One region of the Mesorhizobium sp. WSM4828 genome, then DNA from elsewhere that is predicted to be linked to it. Evidence: predicted binding sites of a transcription regulator. Region 1 holds the regulator's gene; the other holds the start of a gene.
The links. The regulator LexA, encoded in region 1, represses DNA repair genes until DNA is damaged. The targets are predictions, from matches to a motif close to TGTTCNNNNTGTGTTCNG.
Positions count from the first base shown of each region.

Region 2: AC0L2X_RS01530 (PA0069 family radical SAM protein) is a predicted target of LexA. The motif match lies at 5,142-5,159, and genes of this name have one in related genera.

Region 1 is NZ_JBVVQK010000011.1:178,935-185,309, forward strand. Features, by position in the region: gene AC0L2X_RS15425 (ComEC/Rec2 family competence protein) at 1-1,542, shown strand, start outside; gene lexA (transcriptional repressor LexA) at 1,536-2,270, opposite strand; gene kynU (kynureninase) at 2,718-3,965, shown strand; gene AC0L2X_RS15440 (alpha/beta hydrolase) at 4,058-4,888, shown strand; gene AC0L2X_RS15445 (molybdopterin molybdotransferase MoeA) at 4,896-6,101, opposite strand; gene moaC (cyclic pyranopterin monophosphate synthase MoaC) at 6,101-6,375, opposite strand, start outside.
Region 2 is NZ_JBVVQK010000001.1:292,886-299,260, forward strand. Features, by position in the region: gene AC0L2X_RS01500 (AtpZ/AtpI family protein) at 164-562, shown strand; gene AC0L2X_RS01505 (F0F1 ATP synthase subunit A) at 633-1,391, shown strand; gene AC0L2X_RS01510 (F0F1 ATP synthase subunit C) at 1,458-1,682, shown strand; gene AC0L2X_RS01515 (F0F1 ATP synthase subunit B) at 1,764-2,345, shown strand; gene AC0L2X_RS01520 (F0F1 ATP synthase subunit B) at 2,356-2,847, shown strand; gene AC0L2X_RS01525 (ribonuclease HII) at 3,051-3,746, opposite strand; gene AC0L2X_RS01530 (PA0069 family radical SAM protein) at 3,913-5,067, opposite strand; gene AC0L2X_RS01535 (glycosyltransferase) at 5,219-5,722, shown strand; gene AC0L2X_RS01540 (phytanoyl-CoA dioxygenase family protein) at 5,907-6,375, shown strand, end outside.

The sequences.
Region 1 (6,375 bases):
GGCGAGATTGCCGCTGCGCTGATCGTCGGCGTGCGCGCCGGCATTCCCGAGGAGATCAACGAAGCGATGCGGCGTACAGGCATCTATCACATCATCTCTATCTCGGGGCTGCATATGGCGTTGGTCGCCGGCACCATCATGGCGCTGCTACGCGGCGCCTTTGCGCTGTTTCCCGATTTCTCATCGCGACGGCCGGTCAAGAAATATGCCGCGGCCGCCGCGCTTTTTTCGATTGCGGCCTACCTCGTCTTTTCCGGCATTGTGGTAGCGGCCGAACGCAGCTTCATCATGCTGGCGGTGATGCTTATCGCCGTGCTGTTCGACCGGGCCGCGCTCACCATGCGCAACCTGGCGATCTCGGCCATCGCGGTCATCCTGGTGTCGCCGCACGAGGTGGTCGGTCCGAGTTTCCAGATGTCCTTCGCCGCGACGGCGGCCCTTGTCGGCGCCTATGCAGGCTGGTCCGATTACCGCGCCGGCAGGGCCGCCACGCCGCCGCTGCGGCGGTCGCCGCTACGCTTTGCCACGCGAAAGGTCCTGCTGGGCATGGGCGGCCTAGCGATGACCTCGATCATTGCAGGGAGCGCCACGGCGCTTTTCGCCATATGGCACTTCCAGCGCGTGGCGCCGCTCAGCCTGTTCGCCAATCTGGCCATCATGCCCATCGTCTCACTGGTCGTCATGCCCTTCGCCGTTCTCAGCGCGCTGGCGATGCCGTTCGGTGCGGATGGGCCGTTCCTCTATGTGATGGGCAAGGGGCTAACGGCGATGATCGCCCTGTCCGGGTGGATCTCCGAGCGCTCGCCGATCGATGCGGTCGGGCTGATTTCGCTGAGATCCGTCCTTCTGGTGACGATCGCCCTCGTCATTGCCAGCATGGCGACGACCTGGTTGCGGCTCGCGGCACTTCCTTTTGCGCTCGCCGGCTTGCTGACGACAACGCAGACGCGCGTACCCGATGTATTGATCTCGGAGGACGCACGGCTGGTCGCGCTGCCGATTGGGAGCGGTGAACTCGCGATCAACCGGGCACGCCCGAATGAGTTCACCATCGACAACTGGAAACGCGCGCTCACATCAGAGGCTATCGTCGCGCCGGAAACACCTGGAAAGAACGACCCGCAATTCGACATTGCCGATCCGGCCGAACTACCGCCGGGCATGCCGTTCATTTGCACGGACGGCCTCTGCCTTGCCAGGCATCCATCCGGCGCGATCATCGCGCAAGCCAAGGACCGCAATACTGCGCGGCCAGCCTGCGCCTTTGCCAGTTTGATCGTCATCGACGACGCCACCGCCCATAACCCCTGCTACTACGACCGGCTGGTCCTCGTCGTCACCAAACGGCAACTGGCGCGCGCGGGAAGTGCCGCCGTCTATTTCGATCCACAAGCGGCAACACGCGCCGAAATCCGTTTCGCAGTCGAAAAATCATACCGGCCCTGGCACGTGCAGCGGAAATTTTCACGCGCGGCGCGGGGCCTGCCGCCATACCGCAGGGCCGACAAACCCAAAGCCGGCGCCAAGGGCGGAGCTCAGTAGCGGCGGATCAGTCCGACGAGCTTGCCTTGCACCTTGACCCTGTCTGGTCCGAAGATGCGCGTCTCGTAGGCCGGATTGGCGGCTTCCAGGGCGATCGAAGCGCCCTTGCGGCGGAACCGCTTCAGCGTCGCTTCCTCCTCGTCGACCAGTGCCACCACGATCTCACCGGGGCTCGCCGTATCGGCATTGCGGATGATCACCGTGTCGCCGTCGAAAATGCCAGCCTCGATCATCGAATCGCCTTTGACCTCGAGCGCATAATGCTCGCCGCCCATGATCATATCCGGCGGCACCGAAATCGAATGCGTCTGGTGCTGGATGGCGTCGATCGGCACACCGGCGGCGATGCGGCCCATCACCGGGATCGAAACGGCGGCGACGACATCGTCGTCATTTCCGGCCGCAGGGACGCGCGACGATGTCGGCTTGCCTTGCCGCGGACCGCCTTGCCCAAGACTGCCCTGGATGACACTCGGCGAGAACTTGCGTGCCGCATTGAGGCCGGGGGCGATCGAGTCAGGCAGGCGCAGCACCTCCAGCGCACGGGCCCGGTTGGGCAAACGGCGAATGAAGCCGCGCTCCTCCAGTGCCGTAATAAGCCGGTGGATTCCCGATTTGGAAGCCAGGTCGAGCGCTTCCTTCATCTCGTCGAAGGAAGGCGGGATACCGCTTTCCTTCAATCTTTCGTGGATGAACATAAGCAGTTCGTGTTGTTTGCGTGTCAGCATAGCGACCCCCAACAGAATCAGAAAAACAAACCCAGAACAAACACTATCTGTTCCAGTTGTGTTCCGCAACTGTTTAAAGTTTAATGAATGCGTTAAGGCTCGGGAAACAAACGACGTCCCCTAACCGGGGTACCGCACTTTCACCGTCGCGAGCCTCATCGCCTTGATTCTGCTTTCGTTTGCGCCCTTCTGGCTTCCCGGAAGGCCACATTGGCATCGGCCGTCGGTCGGCAAATGGCACGGAAGTGAACCCTATCGAGTGTGCGGTTTGGTCAATGCACCGTGAACGAAACGAACTCAAAACGCCAACCTCGGGTTAGGTCCTGGTTTCCATCGCCTGGTCAGGCTGCTTCTCGCCGGTGGAGTCTTGCTGCGCGCAACCAGGTAATGGAAGAACAGTCGATGCGTGTCCGGCGTTGCGTTGGATCTTGGGGGAGCAGGCAAATCATGACAGGAATTCCCGATCTCGTGGCCGTAAAGGCGATGGATGCCGCGGATCCGCTGCGCGCGATGCGCGACCGCTTTGTGTTGCCGCAAGGAGTGATCTATCTCGACGGCAATTCGCTAGGAGCTGCTTCACGTGCCGCTTTCGATGAATTGCGCAAGGCCGCGACCGAAGAATGGTCGCATGATCTTATCCGCGCCTGGAACGTGGCCGGCTGGTTCAACATGCCGCTCGAACTCGGCGACCAGCTCGGGCGCCTGATTGGCGCCGCGGCCGGCCAGACGGTGGTCTGCGACACGACGTCGGTCAACATCTACAAGCTGCTGCACGCCGCCATGGCTATGCGACCGGAGCGGCAGGTCATCGTCGCCGAGGGCGATAGCTTTCCGACGGACCTCTACATGGCTGAGGGTGTGGTTTCGACGCGAAAAGATACGCTGCTGCGCCTCTCGGGGGTCGACGCGCCGAGCATCGAGGAGCTGATCGACGCACGCACCGCCGTGGTGCTGGTCAACCACGTCAACTACAAGTCGGGCGAACTGCGCGACATGCCGGCGCTGACGCGCAGGGCCCAGGAAGCCGGGGCGATGATCGTCTGGGATCTCTGCCACACCGCCGGTGCGATGCCAGTCGAGCTCGACAAGGCAAAAGCCGATTTTGCCGTTGGCTGCACTTACAAATATCTGAATGGCGGACCGGGCGCGCCTGCCTTCATCTATGCGGCTGAGCGGCATCTTGCCGACATCCAGCAGCCGCTCACCGGCTGGTGGGGCCATGCACGGCCCTTCGCCTTCGAGCCAGGCTATGCGGCCGGCACCGGCATCCGCCGGTTTCTGTGCGGCACCCAGCCGATCCTGTCGATGCGCACGCTGAAGGGCGCGCTCGACATCTGGAACGATGTCGACATGACGGCGGTGCGCAAGAAGAGCATTGCGCTGGCCGATCTGTTCATCGAGCTTGTCGAGGCAAAGTGCGGCACTTACGGGCTCACGCTCGAAAGCACGCGCGACGGGGAAAAACGCGGCAGCCAGATTTCATTCATGCATGAGCATGGCTACCAGATCATGCGCGCGCTGATCGAACGTGGCGTGATCGGCGATTTTCGCGCGCCATCGACCATGCGCTTCGGCTTCACCCCGCTCTATGTCGGCTATGCCGATGTCTGGCAGGCCGTCGAAGTGCTTGAGGACATCCTGCGCACCGGTGCGTGGAAGGATGCGCGCTTCGCCATCAAGGCGGCTGTCACTTGAGATTGATGCGAGAGCTGGAGCCGTGAGGCTGGCGACGACGCGCCGCGCGATGCTTTGCGTTGCAAGGCCATATTGCCAGGGGAGGGCGCAGGGTGTTCGAACGTCACATTGCCGATTGGGATAACGCCTATGCCAACGGCGCCAATATAGCCGGCAGCGATCGCTGGCCGGCGGCCTGGATCGAGCCAGCGCGGGTTTTCCGCGACGTGCTTTCGACCGAGGGCAGGGCGCGGCTCGACTTGGCCTATGGCGATAAACCACGCAACCGTCTCGATCTTTTCCTGCCGGCCACCAAGCCCAAGGGGCTCGTGGTGTTCGTCCATGGCGGCTACTGGATGGCATTCGACAAGAGTTTCTGGTCGCATCTTGCCGCTGGCCCTGTTGATCGCGGCTATGCGGTTGCGATGCCGTCCTACACGCTCTGTCCGCAGATACGCATTGCCGGCATCGTCAAGGAAGTCGGCGCGGCGATCGGCACAGCGGCGGCGATGGTCGCAGGGCCGCTGATGCTGACCGGACACTCGGCCGGCGGCCATCTTGTTAGCCGGATGGTTACGGCGACGACGCCGCTGGCGCCCGAAGTGGTCCGGCGCGTTCGTCGCGTGGTGTCGATCTCGGGAGTGCACGATTTGCGCCCGATCATGTGCACCGGCATGAACGAGACGCTGGCGATCGATGAGGCCGAGGCGCAGGCCGAAAGCCCGGTGCTGCTGCGCCCGATGGACAAGGCCCGCCTGACCTGCTGGGCCGGCGGCGGCGAGCGCGCCGAATTCCTGCGCCAGAGCGCGGTGCTGGCCAACATCTGGATCGGCCTAGGTGCCTCGACCAGCTCTGTGGTCGAGCCTGACCGGCACCATTTCAACATCATCGACGGTTTGGCCGATCCAGACCATCGGCTGACCCAGGCCTTGATCTCGGAGTGAGGCAGGTTCAGCGTAGCATCAGCACGTCGCAGGGGGAGCCCGCCGCCGCGGCAGGCGCGAACGGCGCGCGGACGATCAATCCGTTGGCATCGGCCAGCATTTTCAGCATCGAGGAGTCCTGGATGCCGAACGGCGTCGCCGCGAGGGTGCCGGCGTCGTCTGTGACAACAGCCCGCACATAATCCTGCCTGAGATCGTTGGCCGGCATGGCAGCACCGAGCCGTGCCCGACGCATATCCTGCTGAAAGGCGCGGCCGCCGAGCCGCGCCAGCAGCGGCTTCAGGAAGAGCTGAGTGCAGACCAGGCTTGCCACCGGATTGCCGGGCAGGCCGATGCAGCGAATGTCGCCCAGCCGCCCGAACATCAGCGGCTTGCCCGGCCGCATGGCGATCTTCCAGAAATCGAGCGTCATGCCTTGCCCGGTCAGCACGTCATGGACGAAGTCGTGGTCACCGACCGAGGCACCGCCCAGCGTGACGATGACGTTCGCGCCAGCCTTCACGGCCTTTTCAACCAATGCGGCGATCGCCTCCCTGCGGTCCGGTGCGATGCCAAGGTCGAGCGCGCGCGCACCGACCGACTGTGTGGCAGCGGCGACACCATAGGCGTTGGAGGAGATGATCTGGTCGGGGCCAAGATTGCTGCCCGGCGGCAGCAATTCGTCGCCGGTTGCGATGATGGCGACCAGCGGCCGTTTGACCACGCGGACCTCGGGGTGGTTGGCCGACGCAGCCAGCGACAAGGCCGCCGGATCGAGCAGGCGGCCCTTGGGCAGCAGGACATCGCCCTTGGCGAAATCGAGCCCGAGGCGGCGGATGTTGCGCCCCTGCACCGTCGGCTCCGTCACTTCTACGACACCGCCGCCGAGATCGCGGACGTTCTCCTGGATGACGATGGTGTCGGCGCCTTCGGGAAGCGGCGCGCCGGTGAAGATACGCACGGCCTGCCCCTGCTGCACCGTTCCGGCAAAGCCGCGTCCGGCCGGCGCCACGCCGACCACCGAAAGCTTTGCCGGTACGGACGCGATATCGGCCGCCCGCACGGCATAGCCGTCCATGGCGGAAGCGTTGAACGGCGGCTGGGTGCGGAGCGCCACAACCGGCTCCGCCAGCACGCGGTCGGCGGCATCCAGCAGTGCGACGCGTTCGCCCGGCAGCGCTGCTGCGCCGTCCAGCAGGCGCTCGAGCGCCTCGGCAACCGGGACCAGCGCCATTATCGGCCTGCCCCGGTGGCCCCGCCTCCGGTGATCTTGTAGTCGCCGGATTTGCCGCCGGTCTTTTCAACCAGCCTGATGCCCGAGATGACCATGGCGCGGTCGACCGCCTTGGCCATGTCGTAGATGGTCAGGCAAGCGACCGAGACGGCACTCAGAGCCTCCATCTCAACGCCGGTCTTGCCGGTGACGCGGGTCAATGCTGTCACCTTCAGGCCGGGCAGCGCGGCGTCCGCCTCGATATCGACAGATATCCTGGTCAGCAGCAGCGGAT
Region 2 (6,375 bases), on a different contig from region 1:
TCGGGCACGATGTCGCACCCAGGCAAGTAGCTGATTTATAACGAAAAAATACTTGAGCTTGAACGTCGGCCCGTGGCTTGACGGGCGCGGACCCTCTAACTATGTTGCCGGCGACTTTAAGAAGCGGACGGACGGTGACGGTCTGACCGGGCAGGGGGGTTGCGTGGCCGACAAGAATGGGCCAGACGGAACCGGCAAAACCGGCCGCGGCAAGCAGCATGAAGCCGACATCCGCGACGACGATCTTGAGCGCCGCCGGCGCGACCTTGAAGCATCGCTTGCGACAAGGCGGCCGGATCGGCTCGAGGGGAAAGACGACGCGAAAGCGGGCAGCGTGGCCGGGTACGGCCAGGCGCTCAAATTGTCCAGCGAGTTCATCGCCGGGATAGTGGTCGGCGCGGCTCTCGGCTGGTTTATCGATCGCGTGGCGGGGACATCGCCATGGGGTCTGATAGTCGGGCTGCTGCTGGGTTTTGGCGCCGGCGTGCTCAATGTCCTGCGTTCAGCCGGGCTTGTGTCGGAATTCGGAACGGGCGACAAGCCGCGCGATCCGAAAGAATGAATTGAGGCGCCGCATGCCGGCGCATTGAACAGGATACTGAAGCCGTCTGCGGCTTTGATGGGGATTTAAAGTGGCTGCTGACAAGGTCGATCCGATCCACCAGTTCCAGATCCATCCGATCATTCCGATTCACATCGGCGGCTACGACCTGTCTTTCACCAATTCGGCTCTGTTCATGCTTGCGACGGTTGCTGTCGCAGCGGCGTTTCTCTACCTCAGCACGTCGAGCCGCAGCCTGGTTCCGGGCCGCCTTCAGTCGGTCTCGGAAATGGCCTACGAATTTGTCGGCAATATGCTGAGGGACGCCGCGGGCACGCAGGGCATGAAGTTCTTCCCCTTCGTGTTCTCGCTGTTCATGTTCGTGCTTGTCGCCAACCTGCTTGGCCTGTTTCCGTATTTCTTCACCGTCACCAGCCACATCATCGTCACCTTCGGCCTCGCTGCGCTGGTGATCGGAACGGTCGTCGTCTACGGCTTCACTAAGCACGGCCTTGGCTTCCTGAAGCTGTTCGTCCCGCATGGCGTGCCGGTCTACCTGCTGCCGCTGGTGGTGCTTATCGAGGTGATTTCCTTCGTCTCGCGTCCGGTCAGCCTCTCGGTCCGTCTGTTCGCCAACATGCTCGCCGGTCACATTACGCTGAAAGTGTTCTCGGGCTTTGTCGTCAGCCTGAGCGCGCTCGGCGCGGTCGGCGTGGCGGGCTCGGTTCTGCCGCTGGCGATGGCCGTGGCGCTGACTGCGCTGGAGCTGCTGGTCGCGTTCCTGCAGGCCTACGTCTTTGCCGTGCTGACCTGCATGTATCTCAACGACGCCCTGCATCCCGGGCACTGACAAGGTTTCCGGCATTGCCGCCGGATGGAATCGCAACGGAATTTTAGATCCAAAGGAGTTGAATAAATGGACGCAGAAGCAGCAAAGTACATTGGCGCCGGCATCGCATGCCTCGGCATGGGCGGCGCGGGCATTGGCCTCGGCAACATCTTCGGCAGCTATCTGGCGGGCGCGCTGCGCAACCCGTCGGCCGCCGACGGCCAGTTCGGCCGCCTGATTTTCGGCTTCGCCGTGACCGAAGCGCTTGGTATTTTCTCGCTTCTCATCGCTCTTCTCGCCCTGTTCGGCTGAATACTTGTTCGGCTGAACATTGGGAAGAATTGAACAGGCCGGCCGCGATCCTGCGGCGGGTCTGAATTTCGGGGATAGTCCATGTTTGTGACATCTGCCTTTGCGCAAGAGTCCGCGCCCGCCGCAACGGAAGGCGAAACGCACGCCGCCACCGGCGTGCCTGCCGAGGCGCATGGCACGTTCCCGCCATTCAATCCGGCGACGTACCCGTCACAGCTGCTGTGGCTGGCAATCACTTTCGGGCTGTTCTATCTGTTCTTGAAACGGGTAGTGATGCCGCGCGTCGGCGGCATCATCGACGTTCGCAACGACCGCATCACGCAGGATCTCGATCATGCTGCCCGGCTGAAAAGCGAGGCCGATGCCGCCGTTGCCGCCTATGAGCAGGAATTGGCGGAAGCCAAGGGTAAGGCCAATGCGATCGGCCAGCAGGCCAACGATGCGGCCAAGGCGGAAGCCGAAGCTGCCCGCAAGACGATCGAGGCAGCGCTTGACCAGAAACTTGGCGAGGCCGAGGCACGCATATCTTCCATCAAGGCCAATGCCATGAAGGAGGTCGGCACCATCGCCGAGGACACCGCTTCGGCCATCGTCGAGGCGCTTGTCGGCGGCAAGGCCAGCAAGGCCGAAATCGCGGCCGCGGTCAAATCCGTGGCCGGGTGAGGAGCGCATCATGGACGCCACATCTCTCGCGACGCTTTGGGCAACCGTTGCCCTCGTAATCTTCCTCGGCATTGCCATCTACATCAAGGTGCCGGGCATGATCGCCAAGGCGCTCGATGCGCGGGCCGACAAGATCAGCTCCGAGCTCGAGGAAGCGCGCCGGTTGCGCGAAGAGGCCCAGCAACTGCTCGGTCAATACCAGCGCAAGCGTAAGGAAGCCGAGCAGGAGGCCGCGGCCATCGTCGCCGCCGCCAAGCGCGAAGCCGATATGCTTGCCGCCGAGGCGCACAAGAAGACCGAGGACTATGTCGCCCGGCGTACCGCCTTGGCCGAGCAGAAGATCGGCCAGGCCGAGCGCGAAGCAATCGGCGAAGTGCGCGCCAGCGCCGTCGACATCGCGGTGGAAGCCGCGCGCGCGCTGCTGGCCGGCAAGATCGACGCCAAGGCCGGCGCCGACCTGTTCAACGCCTCGCTGCAGGATTTGAAGTCGAAGCTGAACTGAACGGAGCGTAATCTCCCCCCTTGAGGGGGAGATGGCCGGCAGGCCAGAGGGGGTCGGCGCGCGTGAAGCGCCAACCTTCTCTTTCGTGCCAAATAGCGTCGCGCCAGGACGTACCGACCCCCTCTGTCGCCTTCGGCGACATCTCCCCCTCGAGGGGGGAGATTACAGCTAGCCGAATCGCTCAATCCAAGCAGCCGGATCGCTCAATCCAGGCCCGAAAGGCCCTCCTCCTCAACCACCTCGGTGCCGCCGAACCGGAACGGCGCGAAGGAGGCGCGGTGTAGCCGTGCCACTGGCCCGTGCAGATCGATCGCCGTCCGATGGCGCACAGTGGCGTAGCCCATATGCAGTTCGAAGCCGTAACGCGCATGATGGCTGCCGCAGCCGCACATCATGCGGTCGCGCAACACCTTGGCGACGATCGAGGCTGCGGCGATCGACTGCGAGCGCTGGTCGCCCTTGATCAGGGCTTTGCCCTCGCAGGGCAGGCCGGGCGGCACGTCGCGGCCGTCGGCCAGCGCCAGCTTCGGCCGGATCGACAGGCCGGCCACGGCACGGCGCATCGCCTCCAGGCTGGCCTTGAGGATGTTGGAGGCATCAATGCCTTCGGCGCTGACCGAGGCCATCGATACGGCGAGTGCGGAGCCGAGGATTTTCAGGAACAGCGCCTCGCGCTGCAAATGCGTTAGCCGCTTGGAATCGTCGAGGCCGTCGGGGATGTTGGCGGGATCGAGCACCACCGCTGCCGCCACCACCGGCCCGGCGAGCGGGCCACGGCCGGCCTCGTCCATCCCCGCCACTGGCCAAAGGCCTTCGGCCATCGCCTTCGTCTCGAACGAGAAGTCGGGTCTCTCGACGATTTCGAAGAGAAGCGGAGAATCGGAACGCGGGCGAGCCATGGTGCGGCGAGGTTCGCATCGGCTCCGATTCTCCGCAAGTCCCTCCGGGTCGGGCGGGGCACCGGACCAGGAGGGGCTACCGTCTGCAAGCCCGGGGACAGGACAGGCCGGACGGGATTTTTCGCCTGTTGCCGGCCGCTTCGAGCGGCTGGCGCGAGACGCTTTGTCACAGCAACATCAGCTGCTCTGTTGCCTTGGCAGCCGGGACGAACTGGTCGGTCCTGAGCGAGCGCCGCTCGGCATTGAGGCCGAGCCGTTTGGCGGCGATCTCGAAGCGCCGGCCGATCTGCCAGGCATACGGGCCGGAGCCTTTCATGCGCTTGCCCCATTCCGAATCGTAGTCCTTGCCGTCGCGCATCGAACGGATCAGCGACATGACGTGGCGATAGCGGTCGGGATAGTGGCGCAGCAGCCAGTCCTTGAAGATCGGCGCGACCTCCAGCGGCAGGCGCAGCAGCACATAGCCGGCTTCACGCGCGCCCGCTGCCTGCGCCGAATCGAGGATGCGCTCCATTTCCGGGTCGGTCAGTCCGGGGATGATCGGCGCGACCATCACCGAGGCCGGAATGCCGGCGTCCGAAAGCTGCCTGATCGCCTCCAGCCGCTTGGTCGGCGTCGACGCGCGTGGCTCCATGGTGCGCGCCAGCATGCGGTCGAGCGTCGTCACCGACAATGCCACCTTGGCCAGCCCGCGTTCCGCCATGCGTGACAGAATGTCGATGTCACGTGTCACCAGCGCCGACTTGGTGACGATGCCGACCGGGTGCCCGCGCGCCTCCAGCACTTCGAGGATTTCGCGCATGATCCGGTATTGTTTCTCGATCGGCTGGTACGGGTCGGTGTTGGTGCCGATGGCGATGGTGCGCGGCTGGTAATTATCCCTGGACAATTCCTTGTCGAGCAGCCGCGCCGCATCCGGCTTGGCAAACAGCTTCGATTCGAAATCCAGCCCCGGCGACAGGCCCATGAAGCTGTGCGTCGGCCGCGCGAAACAATAGACGCAGCCATGTTCGCAGCCGCGATAGGGATTGATCGAGCGGTCGAAGGAGATGTCGGGCGATTCGTTGCGCGTGATGATGGTGCGCGGCTTCTCGACCTGTACCTCGGTCTTGAACGGCGGCAGCTCCTCCAGCGAATTCCAGCCATCGTCGAACACATGCCGGCTGACCGGCTCGAACCGGCCGGACGGATTGATGCCCGCCGACCTGCCGCGATTGCGTTCCGGACGGACGCGCATGCCGCTCTGCTCGATCATCGCATTCGCCATCTCGGCCCTGCCGGCACCGAAGGCGGCAATGTCGGCACGCACGATCTGTTCCATTTTGGCCCTTTCCCAGGGACTGTCCGCCCGCTGTCGAATCGCTCTGCTCATGAATGTATTCCTATCGTATCGATGAGAACAAAGCAAGAACTTTCTCGCGGTGCGCCGCAAAAACTGGCGCTGCCCACCGCTTTCCGCTATTCGGCTAGACATGCTCAGCGTCCTGATCGAAACCCTGAATGACGAGGAGGGCCTTGCCCGCACGCTCGCCTCGCTGATCGGTGGCGCCGTCGAGGGCGTGGTGCGCGACGTTCTCGTCTGCGACACCGGCTCGACCGATCAGACGCACCGCGTCGCCGAACACGCCGGCTGCCACTATGTCAGCGGCGGCATCGCCGCCGGCATCAGGCAGGCCAAGGGTGACTGGCTGCTTTTGCTGGAACCGGGCGCGCGGCTGGGGGAGGGCTGGATCGATGAGGTCGTCGCCCATACCGCAAGGCAAACCATGGCGGCGCGGTTTTCGCGGGCACGCGGCAGCCGCGCGCCGTTCCTGTCGCGCGTCTTTGCCGGAAATCGCGCTCTCGCCGAAGGCTTGGTGATCAGCAAGCGTCAGGCCGCGGCGCTGTCGAAGAACGCCCGCAGCGCCGAAGCGATCGCCCGCGGCCTGGCGACCAGGAGGCTCCAGGCCGAGATCTGGGTCGCTCCGCGGAAGTGACGGCTTACCGTGACGGTTCAGGGGCTCAAGCAAATTTTCCGGCGGGTCGCCGTTTATTGTGCATTGCACAAAATCTGCCCGGGAGTTACCATTCCCAGCGACACGGGCGAATGGGTTTGGGGTGTGCCGGAGCGGTGACGACGACTAACGTCGATGCTGTTCCCTCGATATTTTGAGGACCCCGATGACCCTTTCAAGCCCTGACAAGTCCGGCGCTGCAAGCCTCGAGGCGATCGCACGCAACGGCGGTACGCTGCGCCGCATCGCTGCCCGCATCCCGACCTATCTGTCCGACCTTCGCGAGAATCCGGCATGGCTGCCGATGTTCATGCTGGCGCGAACCATGCCGGCGCGGCGGCTGCACTGGCGCGGCGCAAAGCCCGTTCGGCCGGCGCGCAATGTCGGTGAAACGATGTTCGCCGGCGTCGATCGCGATGCCGTCGTCGGCGCGCTGAGGACGGAGGGGCTCTATTCGGGCCTGATGCTGCCAGCCGCCATCCATGAGGAGATTGGCCGCTTCGCCGAGCGCACGCCATGCTTCGGCAATTTCGACCGCCGGCTGGAATTCCTCCCCGAAAAACACGCCGATGCCGAAAAGCATTTCGGCCGCCCGCTGCTCAGCGGCCATTATTTCGAGCGGGTCCTCGACTGCA